DNA from 4 places in the Streptomyces sp. NPDC042371 genome. Region 3 is predicted to be linked to each of the others. Evidence: riboswitches for the same ligand, from Rfam matches in the RefSeq annotation. Region 3 holds a riboswitch; each other region holds the start of a gene.
What was found. A riboswitch is a leader RNA that binds a small molecule or an ion and turns the genes downstream of it on or off. The one in region 3 is predicted to bind cyclic di-AMP.
Positions count from the first base shown of each region.

Region 1: linked by a shared signal. The riboswitch ahead of AC068B_RS34265 (M23 family metallopeptidase) and the one ahead of AC068B_RS27190 (C40 family peptidase) in region 3 are both predicted to bind cyclic di-AMP.
Region 2: linked by a shared signal. The riboswitch ahead of AC068B_RS10330 (M23 family metallopeptidase) and the one ahead of AC068B_RS27190 (C40 family peptidase) in region 3 are both predicted to bind cyclic di-AMP.
Region 4: linked by a shared signal. The riboswitch ahead of AC068B_RS16620 (transglycosylase family protein) and the one ahead of AC068B_RS27190 (C40 family peptidase) in region 3 are both predicted to bind cyclic di-AMP.

Region 1 covers NZ_JBWKAP010000015.1:20,589-25,764, reverse strand. The annotation lists gene AC068B_RS34280 (alginate lyase family protein) at 1-604, shown strand, start outside; tRNA gene AC068B_RS34275 (tRNA-Met) at 651-724, shown strand; gene AC068B_RS34270 (PP2C family protein-serine/threonine phosphatase) at 867-2,081, shown strand; cyclic di-AMP (ydaO/yuaA leader) riboswitch at 2,303-2,450, shown strand; gene AC068B_RS34265 (M23 family metallopeptidase) at 2,462-3,535, shown strand; gene AC068B_RS34260 (aldo/keto reductase) at 3,603-4,547, shown strand; gene AC068B_RS34255 (PrsW family intramembrane metalloprotease) at 4,551-5,176, opposite strand, start outside.
Region 2 covers NZ_JBWKAP010000003.1:153,794-158,969, forward strand. The annotation lists gene AC068B_RS10325 (M16 family metallopeptidase) at 1-1,322, shown strand, start outside; cyclic di-AMP (ydaO/yuaA leader) riboswitch at 1,554-1,716, shown strand; gene AC068B_RS10330 (M23 family metallopeptidase) at 1,729-2,532, shown strand; gene AC068B_RS10335 (GntR family transcriptional regulator) at 2,778-3,464, shown strand; gene AC068B_RS10340 (HPr family phosphocarrier protein) at 3,644-3,925, opposite strand; gene AC068B_RS10345 (bifunctional acetate--CoA ligase family protein/GNAT family N-acetyltransferase) at 4,081-5,176, shown strand, end outside.
Region 3 covers NZ_JBWKAP010000009.1:114,424-119,599, reverse strand. The annotation lists gene AC068B_RS27205 (GNAT family N-acetyltransferase) at 147-887, opposite strand; gene AC068B_RS27200 (ATP-dependent Clp protease proteolytic subunit) at 1,017-1,652, shown strand; gene AC068B_RS27195 (hypothetical protein) at 1,660-1,968, shown strand; cyclic di-AMP (ydaO/yuaA leader) riboswitch at 2,327-2,503, shown strand; gene AC068B_RS27190 (C40 family peptidase) at 2,507-2,980, shown strand; gene AC068B_RS27185 (DUF6328 family protein) at 3,062-3,634, shown strand; gene AC068B_RS27180 (ATP-binding protein) at 3,674-4,126, opposite strand; gene AC068B_RS27175 (helix-turn-helix domain-containing protein) at 4,399-5,176, shown strand, end outside.
Region 4 covers NZ_JBWKAP010000005.1:117,958-123,133, forward strand. The annotation lists gene AC068B_RS16600 (Ppx/GppA phosphatase family protein) at 1-457, opposite strand, end outside; gene AC068B_RS16605 (DUF501 domain-containing protein) at 454-987, opposite strand; gene AC068B_RS16610 (FtsB family cell division protein) at 1,009-1,488, opposite strand; gene eno (phosphopyruvate hydratase) at 1,613-2,899, opposite strand; gene AC068B_RS16620 (transglycosylase family protein) at 3,217-3,924, opposite strand; cyclic di-AMP (ydaO/yuaA leader) riboswitch at 3,929-4,075, opposite strand; gene AC068B_RS16625 (LysM peptidoglycan-binding domain-containing protein) at 4,270-5,176, opposite strand, start outside.

The DNA of each region.
Region 1 (5,176 bases), on a different contig from region 3:
GTCCGTCGAGCGCAACGGCAACTGGGACCTGGTGATGGCCGACGCCACCATGAGCATGGCCGTCTTCCTCGACGACCACGCCACGTTCGAGAAGGCCGTGGGGCACTTCAGGACGCGGGTGCCCGCGTACTTCTATCTGAAGTCGGACGGGAAGCTGCCCGTCTCCCCGGCGGGCAGTGCCATCGACACCGCCACCGAGCTGAAGAAGTACTGGTTCGGGCAGGGCACGTACGCCGACGGGCTCTCCCAGGAGACCTGCCGCAACTTCAAGCACGCCAGCTACTCGCTCGCCGCCACCTCGCACATGGCGGAGACCGCCTGGCACCAGGGCGTCGACCTGTACGGGGAGGTCAGGGACCGGCTGCGGGCCGCCTTCGAGTTCCACTCCAAGTACCAGCTGGGCGCGAAGGCGCCGGAGTGGCTGTGCGGCGGCAAGGTGGAGCGCGACATGGGGCCCGACACGGAGGTCGGCCTGAACCATCTGCGGGGGCGGCTGAAGCTGGAGATGCCGCAGACCGAGAAGTACACGGAGCAGCGGCGGCCCGAGGGGACCGACGGCCTCTTCGTGGCCTGGGAGACCCTCACGCACGCGGGCAGCGCCTAAGTGGTTCGACGCACCCCTTCGGATGGCGTAGAGTTGTGTTCATCGCCGCGGGGTGGAGCAGCTCGGTAGCTCGCTGGGCTCATAACCCAGAGGTCGCAGGTTCAAATCCTGTCCCCGCTACTGATGACCGATGGCCCGGAACCATGATTCATGGTTCCGGGCCATCGGCGTTTTCCGCCCGGATCCTCCCGCCCGGACCGCTCGCCGCTCACCCGGTCGGCCCACACCAGGTCGCACCCGCCCGCCGCTGCGGGAACCCTGAATGCAGCGCGGTGATGGGTGCGGATTCGGCGGGAGACAAGCGGTGGGGCAGCGAGGAGGACCCGACGAGAGCGGGGCCAGGGGGGCCAGTGGGGCCACCGGGCCCGAGCGGGCCTTCGTCCGCTCCCTGCCGCTCCTGCTCCTCGTCGTCGGTGCCGTGTACGACGCGGTGACCCCCGCGGAGTTCACCGCGGCCCCCCTCTTCACGGCCGCCCCGCTGATCGCCGCCCCCTTCTACTCACGGCTCAACACCGTCCTGACCGGCGCGGCGGCCACCTGCGCCGTCCTCCTCCTGCACTACAGCAGCGCCGTCAACAGCCATGTCGAGGCCGTCACCGAGGTGGTCACCGTGGTGACCGTCGCCGGTCTCGCGATCGTCATCAACCGCGTCGTGCGCCGCAGCAACGACCGGCTCGCCATCGCCCGCTCCATCTCGGAAGCCACCCAGCGCGCCGTGCTGCCCACGCCGGACCCGCGCATCGGCGGGCTCGACATCGCGGCGCGGTACGAGGCCGCGCAGGCCGACGCGTTCATCGGGGGCGATCTGTACGCGGTGCAGGACACCCCGCACGGCGTACGGCTCATCGTCGGCGACGTACGGGGCAAGGGCATGGGCGCGGTCGCGGCCGTCGCCGTCGTCATCGGCGCCTTCCGGGAGGCCGCCGAGCAGGAGGCCACCCTGGAGGCGGTCGCGCAGCGCCTGGAGCGGGCGCTCGCGCGCGAGGGCACCCGGCGCGACGGGCTCGACGCGTTCGAGGGGTTCACGACCGCCGTCCTCGCCGAGATCCGGCACGGCGAGGGCTCCGTGCGGCTCATCAACCGCGGGCACCCGCCGCCGCTGCTGCTGCGCGGCGACGGGCGGCTCTGCGTCCTGTCGGCGACCGAACCCGCGCTGCCGCTCGGCATGGGCGATCTGGGGGCCTGGCCGGACCGTGCGGACGAGACGGAGCTGCCGCCCGGCGCGCTGCTGCTCTTCTACACGGACGGCCTCTCGGAGGCGCGGGACGCGGCGGGGGAGTTCTACGATCCCGCGACCCGGCTCGGCGGGCGGATCTTCCCGGGCCGCGGCGGCCCGCACGCGCTCCTCGCCGCGCTCGCGGGGGAGGTGCGGCGGCACACCGGGGGCGGGATGACGGACGACATGGCGCTGCTCGCGGTGCGGCGACCCGCTGCCGGGGATCCGGACGTCACGACCGACGTTACGGCCGGTAACTGAAGTGCACCGCTCCGCATAACATCTGACGCACTGTCAAGGGAATGTGAAGCTCCGGTGTTTAAAGAGATGGGGTCAACTCGCCCCGTTCCGCACCCTCGTGTCCCGGTACGTACAGCCGATGAGCGTTAACGATCAACCGGAACGGCTTGGAATACCGACCCGCTGTCTATTAACGTTCGATAACGCAGCGCGGTCGTCCCAGCCGTCACTCGAGTCGGCTCCGCGCGCACGCGCCTAATCCCGAAAGGGAGCCGGGGAACCACCAACATGGGGTGAATCGGGCAGCTGTGCATCCGTGCCAGATGCTCGTAGGAGACCTTCCTGCTCCGAACCCGTCAGCTAACCCGGTAGGCGAGAAGGAAGGAAAGGAGTGCGCCCCAGTGGCGTCCAACCGGCCTGCCCCCCAAGCCGTGTACGTACCGAATGACGACGACTTCGGCTCGTACGACGAGGGCTCCTTCGAAGAGTGGAACCCCACCGAGGAGTCCGTCCGTCCCGTCCGCGGCAGGCACCGTGTGCACAAGAAGAGCGGCGGCGGGCTCGCCCGCAGCTCCACCGTGCTCGGCGTGGGCGTCATCGCCGCCGTCGGCGCGGGCGGCATCGCCACCGCGCAGGACGGCAAGCCGCCGGTCTCCATATCGATGCCCGACCTCGGCGTCGTCACGGACTCGCTGCCCGAGGCCAAGTCCCTTCCTGGCGTGGGTTCCCTGATATCCGGCGACGACACGTCGGACGCCACGACCACCGCGGCCGCCGCGGCCCCGCTCACCGCCGCCGGTGTCAGCGCCGCCGACGCCGAGCAGGGCAACACCCATGCGGGCGAGGCCCTGCGCGCCCGCATCATGCAGCAGGCCGAGAACCAGCAGGACCAGGCGGACACCGCCGTGCGGACCGCCGCCGAGGACGCCGCCGCCAAGAAGGCGGGCGAAGAGGCGGACGCCCAGCGCAAGGCCGCCGAGAAGGAAGCGGACGCCAAGGCGGCCGCCAAGAAGAAGAAGGAGGAGGAGGCCCGGAAGGCCAAGGCCGAGGCCGCGCGCCTGGCCAAGCTCGCCAAGAGCTACGTCATCCCCACCTCCTCGTACACCCTCACCTCGCACTTCGGTGACGCCGGATCCATGTGGTCCTCCGGCCACCACACCGGCCTTGACTTCGCGGCGCCCACGGGCACCCCGCTCAAGGCCGTGCACACCGGCACCGTCAAGGAGGCCGGTTGGGCGGGTGCGTACGGCTACCGCACCGTGCTCGAACTCGAGGACGGCACGGAGATCTGGTACTGCCACCAGTCCTCGCTCAACGTCAGCGCGGGCCAGAAGGTCTCCACGGGCGACGTCATCGGCCGCGTCGGCGCGACCGGCAACGTCACGGGCCCGCACCTCCACATGGAGGTCCACACGGCCGACGGCACCGGCATCGACCCGCTCGGCTGGCTGCAGGGCAAGGGCCTCAACCCCTGATTCCTCACCCCCGATTCCGGTGTGCCCTGCACGGAATTCCGTCCGGGGCGGGGGCGTTGAGGAGCGTATGACTCCTCTTCGCCCACTCGGCTCATCCGACCTCGAAGTCTTCCCGCTCTCCCTGGGCGGCAACGTCTTCGGCTGGACCGCGGACCGGGCGGCGTCCTTCGCCGTCCTCGACGCCTACACCGCGGCGGGCGGCAACTTCATCGACACCGCCGACGCGTACACGGCCTGGGTGGACGGCAACAAGGGCGGCGAGTCCGAGACCCTCATCGGCGAGTGGCTGGCCGAGCGAGGCAACCGCTCCGACGTCGTCGTGGCCACCAAGGTCGGCGCCCACCCCGAGTACAAGGGCCTGTCCGCCGCGACCATCAAGGGCGCCGCCGACGCGTCCCTGCGACGCCTCGGCACCGACTACATCGACCTCTACTACACGCACTTCGACGACACGTCCGTGCCCGTGGAGGAGATCATCGGCGCGCTCGACGAGCTGGTGCGGGCGGGCAAGGTGCGCGCCATCGCCGCCTCCAACATCTCCCCCGAGCGGCTCCAGGAGTCCCTCGACCTCTCCGACCGCGAGGGCCTCGCGCGCTACGTCGCGCTGCAGCCGCACTACAACCTCGTCTCCCGGGACACCTACGAGGGCCCCCTCCAGGAGGTCGCCTCCCGCTCCGGCCTCGCGGCCGTCCCCTACTTCGGGCTCGCGGCGGGCTTCCTCACCGGCAAGTACCGCGCGGGCGCACACGTCGAGAGTGCGCGGTACTCGCGCGTCGAGGCGTACGTGGGGACCGAGCGGGGCGACCGCGTCCTCACCGCCCTCGACGAGATCGCGCAGGCCCACGGCGCACAGGTGCCGACCGTGGCACTGGCCTGGCTCGCGGCCCAGCCCACCGTGGCCGCGCCGATCGCTTCCGCGCGCACGGTGGAGCAGCTGCCCGCGCTGCTCGCGGTGGCCGACCTGGACCTGACGGACGCCGACCTCTCGGCGCTGAACACGGCCTCCGCGTAGGCCCTAGGGGCGGTAGGGGTTGTGGTACGCAGTCGGGTAGCCGTAGGCCGGGTAGGGCTGCGGCTGCCCGTAGGGGAGGGGCGGCGCCGGATGGCCGTAGGGGAAGGGTGGCGCAGGATGGCCGTACCCCCCATACCCGCCATAGCCCCCATACCCGCCATAGCCCCCGTACGGCATTGAGGGCACGACCGGCGCTGTCGCCTGTGCCGCGTACGCGAGGGCGGGGCGGGCCGGTTCGCGGCGCTCCCAGAGCTTTTCGAGGAGCTCCCGTTCGCGTACGACGAAGTCGGCCCCGGCCCGGCCGCGGCGGCCCCGGTGGCGCAGGAACGCGAGCGACGTCGCGTACATCTGGTACTCCGCGACCGTGCGGGCCGCGGGCTTGCCCCAGGTGTACGAGGCGTAGTCGCGGGCCAGTGAGCGGGCGCGCATCGAGCCGAGCGCGAACGGCTCGGACGGGGTGAGCCAGCCCGCCGCCGCGTACACGGGCAGCTCTTCGCGGATCGTGCGCAGCTCGCGCTGCCGGGTCCAGATGGCCAGCCAGGTCAGCAGGCCGAACGCCGGGAGCATGAAGAGGGCGTACACGGTGAAGAAGCCGAACTGACCGAAGACCGCGGAGCCGTTCCACAGCG
Region 2 (5,176 bases), on a different contig from region 3:
CCTTCCCGGCCCCCGAGCGCGGCACGCTGCCCAACGGCCTCACGGTCCTGCGCTGCAACCGCCCCGGCCAGCAGGTCGTCGCCGTCGAGATCCACCTCGAAGCGCCCCTGGACGCCGAGCCGGAAGGCCTGGACGGCGTCGCCACCATCATGGCGCGGGCCTTCAACGAGGGCACCGACAAGCACTCCGCGGAGGAGTTCGCCGCCGAGCTCGACCGCTGCGGCGCGACCCTCGACGCGCACGCCGACCACCCGGGCGTGCGGGTCTCGCTCGAGGTCCCGGTCTCCCGGCTCCCGAAGGCACTCGGCCTGCTCGCCGACGCCCTGCGGGCCCCCGCCTTCGCGGACAGCGAGATCGAACGGCTCGTACGCAACCGCCTGGACGAGATCCCGCACGAGGCCGCCAACCCGGCGCGCCGCGCCGCCAAGGAGCTCTCCAGGCAGCTCTTCCCGCCGACCGCGCGCATGTCGCGCCCGCGTCAGGGCACCGAGGAGACGGTCACCGCCATCGACTCGGCGGCGGTGCGTGCCTTCTACGAGAAGTTCGTCCGCCCCGCCACGGCCACCCTGGTCGTCGTCGGCGACCTGGTGGGCACCGACCTGGACGCCGTCCTCGCCGACACCGTCGGCGCCTGGACCGGCTCCGCGGGCGAGTCGCGCCCCGTGCCGCCGGTGATCGCCGACGACCGCGGCCGCGTCGTCATCGTGGACCGCCCCGGAGCGGTCCAGACACAGCTGCTGATCGGCCGCGTCGGCGCCGACCGGCACGACCGCGTGTGGCCCGCCCAGGTGCTCGGCACGTACTGCCTGGGCGGCACCCTCACCTCCCGCCTGGACCGTGTCCTGCGCGAGGAGAAGGGATACACCTACGGCGTACGGGCGTTCGGCCAGGTGCTCCGCTCCGCCCCGGACGGGACGGGCGCCGCGATGCTCGCCATCAGCGGCTCCGTGGACACCCCGAACACGGGCCCGGCGCTGGACGACCTCTGGAAGGTGCTGCGCACCCTCGCCGCGGAGGGGCTCACCGACGCCGAGCGCGACGTCGCCGTGCAGAACCTGGTGGGCGTGGCCCCGCTCAAGTACGAGATGGCCGCCTCCGTGGCGGCGACGCTCGCCGACCAGGTCGAGCAGAACCTGCCGGACGACTTCCAGGCGCAGCTGTACCGACAGCTGGCCGCCACCGGCACCGTGGAGGCCACTGCGGCCGTCGTGAACGCCTTCCCGGAGGACCGCCTGGTGACGGTCCTCGTCGGGGACGCCGCGCAGATCGAGGAGCCCGTCAGGGCGCTCGGGATCGGCGAAGTGAGCGTGGTCACCGGCTGAGTGACGGTCGGCGTCGGCGCTGAGCCACAGTCAGGACGCAAGTTGGGACGTATCGGGACCCTGGTGACCCTTTCGGTCGCCAGGGTCCTCATATGTCCGGATTGGTATGGAGGTTGCCTGTCTGCCGTGTGGCGTGCGCTACAAAAGGCGCGTTCTGTTTGTCGATCGAAAGATGCCCCGCTTAGCGTCGACCCGGCTGTTCGTCGCGCAGTACGCCGCATCCGCGGCACCGGACAGTCATCGCCGAGTCCCCGTACGGCGCGAGCCAGGGGAGCCGGGGACCCACATGTCCCCTGGGGTGAATCGGGCACCTTGCCGCGAGGTGAGGGACCCGTAGGAGACCTTCCTGCTCCGAACCCGTCAGCTAACCCGGTAGGCGAGAGGGAAGGAAAGGAACACCCGCCACATGGCGTTCACCCGTGCCACCGGGAAGCACCGTCGTCCGAGTCGCCTCACGCGGACCACCGCGAACGTCGCAGGTGTCGCGGCGCTCACCACCACCGGTGTCATCGGAGGCCTTGCCGCCCCCGCGCTCGCCGCCGCCGACGAAGCGGCCGTGGAGCACACTGGTCTCACCCAGGCGATATCCGTCGGCGACTCGCTCGCCGAGAGCGTCGACGCGCAGGCCGCCGCGCAGCGCCAGGCCGCCGACGACGCCGCTGCCGCCAAGAAGGCCGAAGAGGCCGCCAAGAAGAAGGCCGCCGAGGAGAAGCGCAAGGCCGAGGCGGAGGCCAAGGCGAAGGCCAAGAAGGAGCACGAGGCCAAGGAGCGTGCCGCCCGCGAGGCCGAGCGCAAGCGCCTGAACACCTACGTCTCCCCGGTCTCCGGCTCGTACGTCTCCACGGGCTACCAGACCGGCGGCGCCATGTGGTCCTCCGGCAGCCACACCGGTGTCGACTTCCACGCCGCGTCCGGCACCGCCGTCCACGCGGTCGGCTCCGGCACCGTCGTCGAGGCGGGCTGGGGTGGTGCCTACGGCAACAACGTGGTCATCAAGATGAACGACGGCACGTACACCCAGTACGGCCACATGTCGTCCCTCGGCGTCACCGTCGGCCAGACGGTCACCCCGGGCCAGCAGATCGGTCTCTCCGGGTCCACCGGCAACTCCAGTGGCCCGCACCTCCACTTCGAGGCCCGCTCCGGCGAGGAGTACGGCTCCGACATCGACCCGGTCTCGTACCTGCGCTCGCACGGCGTCAAGGTCTGATCCGAAGCGGACGGCCGACGCGGTCGCCCCACGCGGACGGCCCCGCAGCACTTCACCGAAAGCCCCGGCTCCTCCCGAGCCGGGGCTTTCGGCGTTCCCCGGCCATCGTCCCCTGCCGCCCGTTCTTGGCCAAAAGATATCCATGGATTTCTGTCCGCCGTCGGAAATTCCGGCGCTCTGCAATAGAGTCACGGAACGAGCGTCGGTCGACCGCGTGTCGCGGGGATTAAGGCGGAGGTCCGGTCATGCGCGTTCCCGCGCACTCGGTATGCACGGCCATTCGGGACGACATAGTCGCCGGTGTATATGAAAGGGGCGGCAGACTCACCGAGGAACTCCTCGCGCGGCGCTACGGAGTCTCCCGCGTCCCCGTGCGCGAGGCCCTGCGCACGCTGGAGGCCGAGGGCTTCGTCGTCACCCGCAGGCATGCGGGCGCATGCGTCGCCGAGCCGACGGAACAGGAGGCCGCGGACCTCCTGGAGGTCCGGACGCTGCTGGAGCCGCTCGCCGCGGCACGCGCCGCGCAGCGCCGCACGGACGCACACCTGAAGGTCCTGCGCGGACTCGTCAGGCTGGGCCAGCAGCGCTCCAGGAGCGGCCGCGGGGAGGATCTGCGCTCGCTGGGCGGCTGGTTCCACGAGACGCTCGCCCAGGCGTCCGGCAGCCCCGGCCTCACGGCGCTGCTCACCCCGCTCCGGCACAAGATCGCCTGGATGTACGTCGTCGATACCCCGGCGACGCCGGACGAGTCCTGGTCCGAGCACGCGGCGATCGCCGACGCGGTCGCCCGCCGGGACGCGGAACGGGCGAGGGCGCTCACCGCGGCACACGTCGAACGGGCCCGCGCGGCCCACCGATTGCGGCCCGCGCGCCGGGGCGGCCGCGTGAGGGATTCGCAACATGCCGTAAACACGGTGAGTCTCCGGAATTAACGGAGGCGCCGTATACAAAGAGGAGCCGTAAGAAGAGTCGTCGCGCGATCAATTCGCGGCAATTTCATACGGCCCCACGGCGTTCATGAAAACGGTGTGCATGAAAAATCAAGCGCATACGTCAATGGGGTCACCCGGAATTCCGGGTGACCCCATTGACGTAATGCGAGGAACGTGTCCTAGACCGTCTCCGGAAGCTCCTCGAGCCCCTCGGCGACCAGCTTCGCCAGACGGTCGAGGGCGGCGTCGGCACCCTCGGCGTCGGAGGCGAGCACGATCTCTTCGCCGCCCTGGGCGCCCAGGCCGAGCACCGCGAGCATCGAAGCGGCGTTGACGGGGTTGCCGTCGGCCTTGGCGATCGTCACGGGGACGCCGGCGGCCGTGGCCGCGCGGACGAAGATGGAGGCGGGTCGGGCGTGAAGGCCCTCGGCCCAGCCGACGTTGACGCGGCGCTCAGCCATGTGTTGCTGCCCTTCCAGGTGTCTCACACTTGTCTAGACCAGTGTCTCATGCCGTCGCGGGTGCTCTGCCGGACAGAGGTCCCGGCCCCGGTCGCCGTTCGACCTGTCCTAGCCTGCCCCGGCCCGGGCGGCCGCGCGACCCGTACCCTGGCCCCATGCAGCTCCCGTCGGATCAGCAGGATCGGCACGACTACCCGTCGCACTGGGAAGCCGACGTGGTGCTGCGCGACGGAGGCACCGCCCGCATCAGGCCCATCACGGCCGAGGACGCGGACCGTCTGGTCAGCTTCTACGAACAGGTCTCGGACGAGTCGAAGTACTACCGCTTCTTCGCGCCCTATCCGCGGCTGTCCGCCAAGGACGTGCACCGCTTCACCCACCACGACCTGGTGGACCGGGTGGGACTCGCGGCCACCGTGGGCGGCGAGTTCATCGCCACCGTGCGCTACGACCGCATCGACGAGCGCGGCATGGCCGCCAGTGCGCCCGCCGACGAGGCCGAGGTCGCCTTCCTCGTGCAGGACGCCCACCAGGGCAGGGGGGTCGCCTCCACGCTCCTCGAACACATCGCGGCCGTCGCCAGGGAGCGCGGCATCCGCCGCTTCGCCGCCGAGGTGCTGCCCGCCAACACCAAGATGATCAAGGTTTTCACGGACGCGGGCTACCAACAGAAGCGCAGCTTCGAGGACGGCGTCGTCCGCCTGGAGTTCGACCTGGAGCCCACCGACCGCTCGCTCGCCGTGCAGCGCGCCCGCGAACAGCGCGCCGAGGGACGGTCCGTGCAGCGGCTCCTCATGCCGGGGTCGGTCGCGGTGATCGGGGTGGGCCGGGCCCCAGGCGGGGTGGGCCGCAGCGTTCTGAGCAACCTCCGGGAGTCCGGTTTCACCGGGCGCCTGTACGCGGTGAACAGTGCCTTCGAGGAGTACGGCGCAGAGGGCGAGGGCGCCGACATCGACGGCGTGCCCGCGCACCGCTCGGTCGCGGCCATCGAGGAGCCCGTGGACCTCGCGGTGATCGCCGTGCCCGCCGACCGCGTCCCACAGGCTGTCGCCGAGTGCGGGGAGCGCGGGGTGCGCGGCCTCGTGGTGCTGTCCGCCGGGTACGGGGAGAGCGGCGACGAGGGGCGCGAGCGGCAGCGTGAACTGGTGCGCCAGGCCCGGTCCTACGGCATGCGCATCATCGGGCCCAACGCCTTCGGCGTCATCAACACCTCTCCGGAGACGCGGCTCAACGCCTCGCTCGCCCCGCAGT
Region 3 (5,176 bases):
CGCACCTCGCCCCGATCCGGTGGCCGGGGCCCCGCTGAACAGTGAAGCTGCGCAGTGAACTCCGCGGGAGCGCGCGAGGCCGGGTGTTCGCTGCGCGCCACGAAGTCCACCCTGACGAGTTCGGCGACCCGGGACGAAGCAGGGGCTCAGCGCACCGTCCAGATCCAGCCCAGCGGCGCGAGGCCCAGGGTGCGGGCCACCGAGCGGGAGGCGTGGTTGTCGGCCGTGGTGCTGTAGAAGAGCACCTGCTTGTCGTGGTGCGCGCGGCGGGACCAGGCGGCGACCGCGGCCGGGGCGAGGCCGCGACCCCGGAAGTCCGCCCGGGTCCAGATTCCCGCCTCCGCCGCGCGGGTGTTGGCGGCCGGGGTGTGACAGATCGACACGGGCGAACCGTCGCGCACGGCCATCGCCCACTCCCCCGCCGCACCGGAGATCAGCTCCGCCCACTCGCCGGGCTGCCAGTTGCCCGGGCGGGTCAACTCCCCTGCGGCTGCGCGCCCTTCCGCATCGGAGAGCAGAAGCGGAAGCGGCGACGGAAAGTCCTCGCTGAGCCGCTCGGGGAAGGTGAAGCTGGGGCCTCCCCGAAGCGAGGCCCGGTCGCCCTCGGCCGCACACGCGTCGGCGATCCGCACGAGGACATCCGGCGGCTCCCCCGGCGCGTACGCCTGCTCCATGTCACCAAGATCACCGAATCCGTCGGCGGCACGCAGGACGTCAGGGCCCTCCGCACCCAGCGCCAGCACGCGCGCCCCCGGCGACCAGGCCACCACCGCCCGCACCGACGGGTCGGCCACCCTCAGCGCGCCGTCGCCCTCGCCCGGCCCGAGGCCGTGGATGACGTCCACTTCGAGGGCCAGTAACTCTCGCTCGCCGCTGCTCCGTTCCATGCCTCGGAGAGGGTACGCGGCGCCCCGGACGAGAACCCATCCCGGCTCCACCCCCCTGACGGAACGTACGTCCTGTACATTTTTTACAGAGACCGGGCCGCTCAGCGACCGGAGGAAGAGAGGCGTGCCATGAATCGTCCGTCTGCCCGTTACGTCCTGCCCGAGTTCACCGAACGCACCACGTCGGGGACGCGGACCATGGATCCGTACTCCAAGCTCCTCGAAGAGCGGATCGTCTTCCTCGGCACCTCCATCGACGCCACCTCGGCGAACGACGTGATGGCCCAGTTCATGCACCTCGAACACCAGGCGCCGGACCGCGACATCTCGCTGTACATCAACTCCCCCGGCGGCTCGTTCAGCGCGATGACCGCGATCTACGACACGATGCAGTTCGTCAGCTGTGACGTGGAGACGACCTGCCTGGGCCAGGCCGCGTCGACGGCCGCCGTCCTGCTCGCCGCGGGCACGCCAGGCAAGCGGTTCGCGCTGCCCGGCGCGCGCGTCCTGATCCACCAGCCCGCCATCGGCGAACCGGTCCGGGGCCAGGCCTCGGACCTCGCGATCCAGGCCGACGAACTGCTGCGCACGCGGCGCCTCCTGGAGGAGCTGCTCGCGCGCCACACCGGGCAGAGCCAGGAGCGGATCACCGCGGACATCGAGCGGGACAAGATCCTCGACGCCCCGGCCGCCCTGGCGTACGGACTCGTGGACCGGATCATTCCGAGCCGCAAGACCTCGCTCGCCGCCCGGGACCCGAGGTGACCCGCCGATGCTGCCGCCCGAACTGCCGCCGCTGCCTGCGCTGACCCGCGCCGAGGCGGAGCTGATCGACCGCTATCTCGAAGTCGTCGACCTGCTCGGCCGGATCAATCCGGCCCGCGCCGAGCACACCTACGGCGGACTCCGCGCCGCCCAGGCCCTCGTCGGCCGGGCGAGTGCCCTGCGGGACGCGCTCGCCCTCATGCACCAGCGCGGTGAGAGCGAAGTGCACGCGCAGACCCTCGCCCAGGCTCTGCGCGTCCTCGACGGCGAGCGGCGGGCCGGGCGGATCACCGTGCCGCCCCCGCAGGGCGGCTGAGCCCCCGCCGACCCGCCCCGCCCCGGACACCGTGACGTCCGGGGCCACTTCGAAACGGACCAGTCGGGCTACCTCGGACGGCGTAGGAAGAGGTCGTCGTCCGCACCGACGAAAGTTGCGTCGAGCGAGTACAGCACCGGCGGAATTGCGCATTCCGGTGCTGGTCGAACCGTCGTCGGACCACGTGCCAACGCGACGATTTCGGCAGTGTCCACCTGAACAGGTCAGTCGTGAGGAGCCTCACAAAACGCCGTTTCGGCTCGGTTTTTTGGCCCATGTCGGGTCAAGATCCCTTCCGACGACAAGCCCCCGCCACCGCGGCGGGGCGGTCCGGGCGGACGCCGAGTCCTGCCGCCACCCGGATGACCGGTCGACATCTGTGCAACGGCAGGAGTGGAGGACCCAGGCACGACGGGCCCGTCCGGACAGTCCGGACGACGCCCTTGGGGTGAAGCCGCAGAGCACGACGCGGCCGGGCATCTTCGCCTGCCCGAACCCGACAGGTCATCTTTCACAGGCGGCTGACGAAGGGTTGCGCATGACTGCGCTGAATCATGTTCCGTCGCTGCTCAGCAGGACCGGTGCCGCATCGGTCCTCACGCTCGCCGTCGTAGGCGGCACCGTCCTGGCCCCCGGGCTCGCGTCGGAGGCCCAGGCGGCCACTCACGGGACGAAGGCGCTCAAGATCGCGGCGTCCAAGAAGGGCTCCCCGTACGGCTACGGGTCGGCAGGGCCCAACCGGTTCGACTGCTCGGGCCTGACTCTCTACTCGTTCAAGAAGACGGGCAAGAAGCTGCCGCGCACCGCCGCCGCGCAGTACAACAAGACCAAGCACGTCTCCAGGTCCCAGCGGACCCGCGGCGACCTGGTGTTCTTCCACTCCGGTCGGAACGTGTACCACGTCGGGATCTACGCGGGTAACAACCGCATCTGGCACGCCCCCAAGAGGGGGACCGTGGTCCGCCTGGAGAAGATCTGGACCAAGAGCGTCTGGTACGGCAGGGTCCGCTGACCCACCGCGCCCGCTCCGGCGCGCTCCCCGCACGGTCAGGTGCCGATGCTTGGAGCGCGCCCGCGGGGATACCCGTGCGGGATGTCCGACGACTATGCCTGCACGGCCCGCAACGAAACACCGTTGGAGCGCGCCGACCGCAACTTCGCGGAGCTGCTCCAGGAGCTGAGAGTGACGCAGACGGGCGTCCAGATCCTCTTCGCCTTCCTGCTCACCCTCGCCTTCAGCCCGCGATTTCCCTCGCTCGACGCGGTGCAGCGCGCCACCTACGTCACGACGCTGCTGCTCGCGGTGCTCGCGGCGGCGCTGTTCACGGCGCCCGCCGCGTTGCACCGCTCGCTGTTCCAGCAGCGGGCCAAGCCGCTCATCGTGCGGGTGTCGTCCCGGCTCGCCGGGGTCGGCCTGGGCGTTCTGGTGCTGACGCTCGCCGGTTCGGTGCTGCTCGTCGTCGATGTGACGTCGGGTCGGACCGAAGGCCTCCTGGCGGGCGCGGGCACGCTGCTGATGTGCGTCGGGCTGTGGGGCGTACTGCCGCGGCTCGCGCGGCGCCCGCTGGCGCGTGTCGAAGCGGCGCTCGACGAGGAGCCCGACGCCAGGCCGTCAGGGGCCCGTGGCGGAGCACCGCGTCCCCAGCGCAGAGAACGGCACCGCTGACGGTGTCCATCCCGACGACCCGGCCGGGGCACACCCCGGTCAGTGCGTGGCGTCACGGTCCTTGCGCTGGACCGGAGCGCGCCACGGCAGCGCGATCCACACGGTCTTGCCCCCCTCGTCGGTGGGACTGACCGAGAGCCTGCCGCCGCACTCGGCGGTCAGCCAGCGGATGATCACCATGCCCCGGCCGTTGTCCTGCTGGACGGCCGCAGGGAGGCGCTTGGGGTAGCGCGGGTGGCTGTCGGTGACTCCGATCCTCAGGTGCTCGTCGCGTTCGAGCTCGACGTCGACCGTGAAGGTGGGCGACTGCCCCAAGGTGTGCTGCACGGCGTTGGTCGCGAGCTCGGAGACGATCAGTCTGATCGTGTCGGCCACCTCGGCGTCACCGGGCAGGCCCCATTCCACGAGCACACGCGAGACGTATTTCCGGGCGGCGGGGACCGAGGCAGGATCGCTCGGCAGGGTGACGGAGGCTTCCTGGTGGTCTGCCATGGCGGCGCTGTCCCTTTCCCACCGGGACTGGTCTCCGACCCGCGGCGGATGACTCGAGGACAGTCCCGGACTGGTGCTTCGCGCCAGCCTGCCACTCCTTGGCCGGTCACGGGTGGCGATCCACCGAGATGTGCATATATCTGTCGCTCGAAGCGGTGAACTCTGCTACGGCAGACCGTATTTGGGCGTGGGACCGGTACTTCCTCTAATCTCGCCTACTGCCCCGCCCCGCCGCCGGGATATCCGACGGCTCCGTCCGAAAGGAGACGGGCATGCAGTACGGCCCCGCGGTGCGCCGTCGTCAGCTCGGTGCCGAACTGCGCGCGCTGCGCCTGAACGCCGGACTCACCAGCAGCGAGGCCGCCGCCAGGGCGGGCTGGCACCAGTCCAAGGTGAGCCGGATCGAGACAGGACGCAGCGGTGTGAAGGCCGCCGACGTGCGGCTGCTCCTGGACGTCTACCAGGTCGAGGACCCGCAGCTCAGCGAGCTCCTCATAGCCTTCACGGGCGCCGACGACCCGGGTGCGGGACGCCACCACTGGTGGAAGGCGTACCGCGATCTGCTGCCTGCCACCTACCGCGACTTCATCAGCCTGGAGTCACAGGCGCGTTGGGTGCGCACGCTCGAAACCACCGTGGTTCCCGGCCTGTTGCAGACGCCCGACTACGCGCGAGCGGTGACCCGGGCCGCGCTCGGCGGGCTGCCGGAGAAGCAGGTCGACGCGCTGGTGGAGGTCCGGCTCGCCCGTCAGGACGTGCTGCGGGCGGATCCGCCGCTGCGCCTGAGCGTGGTCATGGACGAGGCCGTGCTGCGGCGGCCGGTGGGCGGGGAGAAGGTGCTCGCCGAACAGCTGGTCCGGTTGCGACAGGCGTCCCTCCTGCCCCATGTCCAGCTGCAGGTACTGCCGTTCGCCGCCGGCGAGCATGTAGGTCTGATCGGTTCTTTCGTTATTTTTTCGTTTCCGGACATTGCTGATCTGGATGTGGTTGTTCTCGACCATTTGACGAGTAGCCTCTACCTCGAACGGAAAGAAGACCTCCAGGCGTACT
Region 4 (5,176 bases), on a different contig from region 3:
CCGTGCCGACCACGAACTCCGTGGAGCCGCCGCCGATGTCCACGACGAGATAGGGCTTGGCCAGGTCGTCGCGGCCCGCCAGTTCCTTGGTCGCGCCGGCGAAGGAGAACTCCGCCTCCTGATCGCCGGTGATGACCTCCGGCTCGACGCCCAGGATGTCCAGGACGCCCCGGACGAAGTCGTCGCGGTTCTCGGCGTCGCGGGACGCGGACGTGGCGACGAAGCGGATGCGCTCGGCGCCGTGCTCCTTGATGACCGCGGCGTACTCACGGCAGGCCGCGAAGGTGCGGTCCAGGGCCTCCTGAGCGAGGCGGCCCGTCCTGTCCACGCCCTGGCCGAGCCGGACGATCGTCATCCGGCGGTCCAGGTCGACCAGCTCGCCGGTCTCCGGGTCGGCGTCCGCGACCAGGAGCCTGATGGAGTTCGTGCCGCAGTCGATGGCGGCGACCCGGGTCACTCGGCACCCTCAGTGGCGCACGGCGTGACGCACGGGCCCTTCGCCCACCACTCCGGCAGCATCGCGATGGCCTCGTCGCCCAGCGGGTTCACACCGGGCCCCGCGGCCAGGGAGTGGCCGACCAGCACGTGCAGGCACTTCACGCGGTCCGGCATGCCGCCCGCGCTCGGGAAGCCCTCCAGGACCTCGATGGCGTCGCGCCGCGCGATGTAGTCCTCGTGCGCGGCACGGTACTGCTTCGCCAGCTCCTCGTCCGTGGTGAGCCGCTCCGACATCTCCTTCATCACGCCGTTCGCCTCCAGCGTGCCGATCGCGGAGGCGGCCCGCGGGCACGTCAGGTAGTACGTCGTGGGGAAGGGCGTCCCGTCCGGGAGGCGCGGCGCCGTCTCCACGACGTCCGGCTGTCCGCAGGGGCAGCGGTGCGCGATGGCCCGCAGGCCGCGCGGCGGGCGGCCGAGCTGCTGCTTGAAGGCCTCGACGTCGGCGTCGGTGGGCTCGGTGCGCGGGGTGCTCGGCGGGGGCGTTTCCATGCCTGTCTTTCGTGTCAGTGGTCAGTCGTCGGGTCGGTCGGCCTTGTCGACGCCGTCCCAGACGTTCGAGTACCAGGGGCGCGTCGCCGCCCCCTGGTCCGCACGGCGGCTCTTCGCCGCCGCGGGGTCGATCACCGTGAACCCGGTCTCGCCGGGCATCACGTAGTGCAGGCGGTCGCGGACGCGCTGCTCCGCATACGCGTCGTCCTGCCAGCGGGCCTTCTCGTCGCGCAGCTTCTCGACGTCCGCGCGGTGCTCGGCCTGCTGCCTGCGCAGGTCGTCGATCTCGGCGCGCTGCGAGACGTACTGCCTTATCGGGTACGCGAGCGCGACGACCAGCGAGCAGAGCACGAGCGCGAGGAGCGCGGCGCGGCCGGTGAGCCGGGAGCGGCGCGCCTGCCGCTTGGTCTGGGAGCGGTAGACGCGCTCCGCGGTCTGCTCGCCGAGCAGCCGCAGGCGGGTCGCGGTGGAGAACCGGTCCTTGGTCCCGGCCTTGGCCATGGTTCCGCCTCCCCAGAGCTGCGCGTATACGTGCGTACGTCCCCGCACACGGTACGGGACCGGATGCGGGGACGTACGTAACTACGTGCCTGGGAGAGCTGCCTGCTCAGTCAGGTGCCGAAGCTCAGCCCTTGAAGCGCGGGAAGGCCGAGCGACCGGCGTAGACCGCCGCGTCGTCGAGGATCTCCTCGATGCGCAGGAGCTGGTTGTACTTGGCGACGCGGTCCGAGCGGGCCGGGGCACCGGTCTTGATCTGGCCGCAGTTCACGGCGACCGCGAGGTCGGCGATGGTGACGTCCTCGGTCTCGCCGGAGCGGTGCGACATCATGCACTTGAAGCCGTTGCGCTGGGCCATCTCGACGGCGTCCAGGGTCTCGGTCAGCGAACCGATCTGGTTGACCTTGACGAGCAGGGCGTTGGCGGAGCCCTCCTCGATGCCGCGGGCCAGGCGCTCCGGGTTGGTGACGAAGAGGTCGTCGCCGACGATCTGGACCTTGTCGCCCAGGCGCTCGGTGATGACGTTCCAGCCGGCCCAGTCGTCCTCGTACAGCGGGTCCTCGATGGAGACCAGCGGGTACGCGGAGACGAGCTCCTCGTAGTACTCGGTCATCTCCGCGGCCGAGCGGGACTTGCCCTCGAACTCGTACTTGCCGTCCTTGTAGAACTCGGACGCGGCGACGTCGAGCGCGAGGCCGATCTGCTCGCCGGGGACGTAACCGGCCTGCTTGATGGCCTCGATGATGAGGTCGAGCGCGGCGCGGTTGGAGTCCAGGTTCGGGGCGAAGCCGCCCTCGTCGCCGAGGCCCGTGGACAGGCCCTTGGTCTTCAGCACCTTCTTGAGGGTGTGGTAGACCTCGGCGCCCCAGCGAAGGGCCTCGGAGAAGGACTCCGCGCCGATCGGGGCGATCATGAACTCCTGGATGTCGACATTCGAGTCGGCGTGCGACCCGCCGTTCAGGATGTTCATCATCGGGACGGGCAGCAGGTGCGCGTTCGGGCCGCCGAGGTAGCGGAACAGCGGCAGGTCGCTGGCCTCGGAGGCGGCGTGCGCGACGGCGAGCGAGACGCCGAGGATGGCGTTGGCGCCGAGCGAGCCCTTGTTGTCGGTGGCGTCCAGGTCGAACATGGCCTGGTCGATCAGGCGCTGCTCGGTGGCGTCGTAGCCGACGAGCTCCGGGCCGATCTGCTCGATGACGGCGAGGACGGCCTTCTCGACACCCTTGCCCATGTAACGGTTGGGGTCACCGTCACGGAGTTCGATGGCCTCGAAAGCACCGGTGGAGGCACCGGACGGAACGGCGGCACGACCGGTGCTGCCGTCGTCGAGGCCGACCTCGACCTCGACCGTGGGGTTGCCTCGGGAGTCCAGGATTTCCCGGGCTACGACGACGTCGATGGACGGCACGAGCATCTCCTTCTGGGATGTGACGCATTTACGCGGGCCGCGTCGGCCCTGCGTCTCCTGAGCCTAACGGGCTCCGGGCCTTCGGCCAGCCGACCGCCCGTCCCCTGGGACGGACGAGGGCCCAAATACCTTGGAAACCGGGCGTAAGGCCACGTTTTCTACTCGCTAGTAGCGAACAGCGGAGGGCCGACGCGGGGGCGGACGCGGGGGCAGACATGGCCCCGCCCCGGTGCGTACGGGGGATACGCGCACCGGGGCGGGGAGCCCGTGGGGACGGGGGTACGGCCGTGCGTCCGCCGAGGCACGGCCGCTACCGGGTGGGGTCAGCTCAGGTGGAGCTGCTGGCCCGGGTAGATCATGTCGGCGTTGTCGATGATGTCGCCGTTGAGCTTGTAGACCTTGTGCCAGCCGCCCTTGACGTGCTTGGCCTCGGCGATCTTGGACAGGGTGTCGCCCGTCTTGACCTTGTACTCGCCGTCGCCCTTCTTGACCGTCTTGCCGGTCGGGGTCTCGACGGTCTTCTTGGTCTCGGTCTGCGGCGTGGGCTGCGGCTTCGGCGCGGCCTGCTGCTGCGGGGCCTGCTGCGTCTGCTGCGGCTTCGGCGCGGCCTGCTGCTGCTGCGGGGCCTGCTCCTGCGAGCCGCCGCCGCTGCTGGGCGAGGCGCCCGAGAGGCCGACGCCACAGCTCGGCCAGGCACCCTTGCCCTGGCCCGCGAGGACCTTCTCGGCGATCTCGATCTGCTGGGCCTTGGAGGCCTTGTCGGCGGTCGGCGCGTACTTCGTACCGCCGTACGCGGCCCAGGTGGACGGCGAGAACTGCACGCCGCCCTGGTAACCGTTGCCGGTGTTGATCGACCAGTTGCCGCCGGACTCGCACTGGGCGACGGCGTCCCACTCGGCACCGGTGGCGGCGGAGGCCGAACCAGCGGCCATCAGCGGGGCGGCCACGGCGGCACCGGTGACACCGGCGAGCGTGACGACACGGGTGGCCTTGGACGGACGGCGGTGCTTGCCCTTGCTGGAAAACAGCATGAGTTGATCCCCTCACCGACGCCTGCGAGGTGAGCTGTCGGGTTCGGGCCGATGTGGTTGCCCGGCCGCGCTCCTTGAGCGCGGCTTCACCCCTAGCCGTTTCCGGCACTTACCTTGGGTCCCCCGCTCCTGCCTACGGCGCTCAAAGCGACGACTGTTCCCGTCCGGCCGTTGGCAGGATTCGGCGTACCGACCGGCGGGGCCCACCAGTGGCGAGCGGTGACGACCGTAGACACGCGATCGCCGGAATTTCAAAGACGATCAGGGCTTCTGAGACCCATCTCTCACTTGCGCCAAACCAGACATACGGCGCGAAGCCCCCACCCGACTCTTCGTCAACTTCCGTTACTTTTCGCCCAGATCGAGGCTCTGACCGGGGAGGATGAGGTCCGGGTCGCCCCCGACGGTCTTCTTGTTCTCGCTGTAGAGCTCGTGCCATCCGCCGTCGACGCCGAGGTCGTCCGCGATGACCGAGAGGCTGTCTCCGGAGCGCACCGTGTAGGCGCCATCGGCGACTCCGCCGGAGCGGTTCTCGCCGCGCGAGGCGTGCCGTCCGGAGCGGCCGTCCGCGCCCTCGCTCTCGTCCGCGCGGTCGCCGCGGTGGCGGCCCGCGGAGTCGTCGGAGCCGTCCGCCTCGTCGGCGGGGTCGGTCGACTTCTCGGGCGTGGGCGAAGTGGCGTCGTCCTCGCCCGACTTGCCGGAGTCGTCCTTCTTGCCGTCGGCCTTGCCATCGGCTTCGCCCTTGTCGTCCTTTTCGCCTGACTCGTCGTGATTCTTGTCTCGGGAGTCGTCGGCGCCGCTGGAGGGCTTCTCCGGGCCGTCGGACGGGTCGGCGGAGTCCGAGGGCTCACCGGCCTCCTCACCCTTGCCCTTGCCCTTGTCTGAGTCCTTGCCGGAGGCCTTGCCGGAGTCGTCGTCCGAGCCCTTGTCCGAGCCCTTGTCCGAGTCCTTGTCGCCCTTGGAGTCGTCGGAGCCGTCGGGGCCTGTCGAGCCGGACGGCTCGGAGGGCTTCGGCGTGACCGGGTCGCCCGGGTCCACGTCGGCCGCGGCGCCGTCCTGGGTGAGGCCCGCGATCGGGGCGCAGCTCGGCCAGGCGGCGGTGCCCTGGTCGTCGAGGATCTGCTCGGCGACGGCGATCTGCTGCGAGCGGCTCGCCTGGTCGGCGCTCGGCGCGTAGTCGAGGCCGCCGTACGCCTCCCAGTTCTCCTGGGAGAGCTGGAGGCCTCCGTAGTAGCCGCTGCCGGGGTTGGCG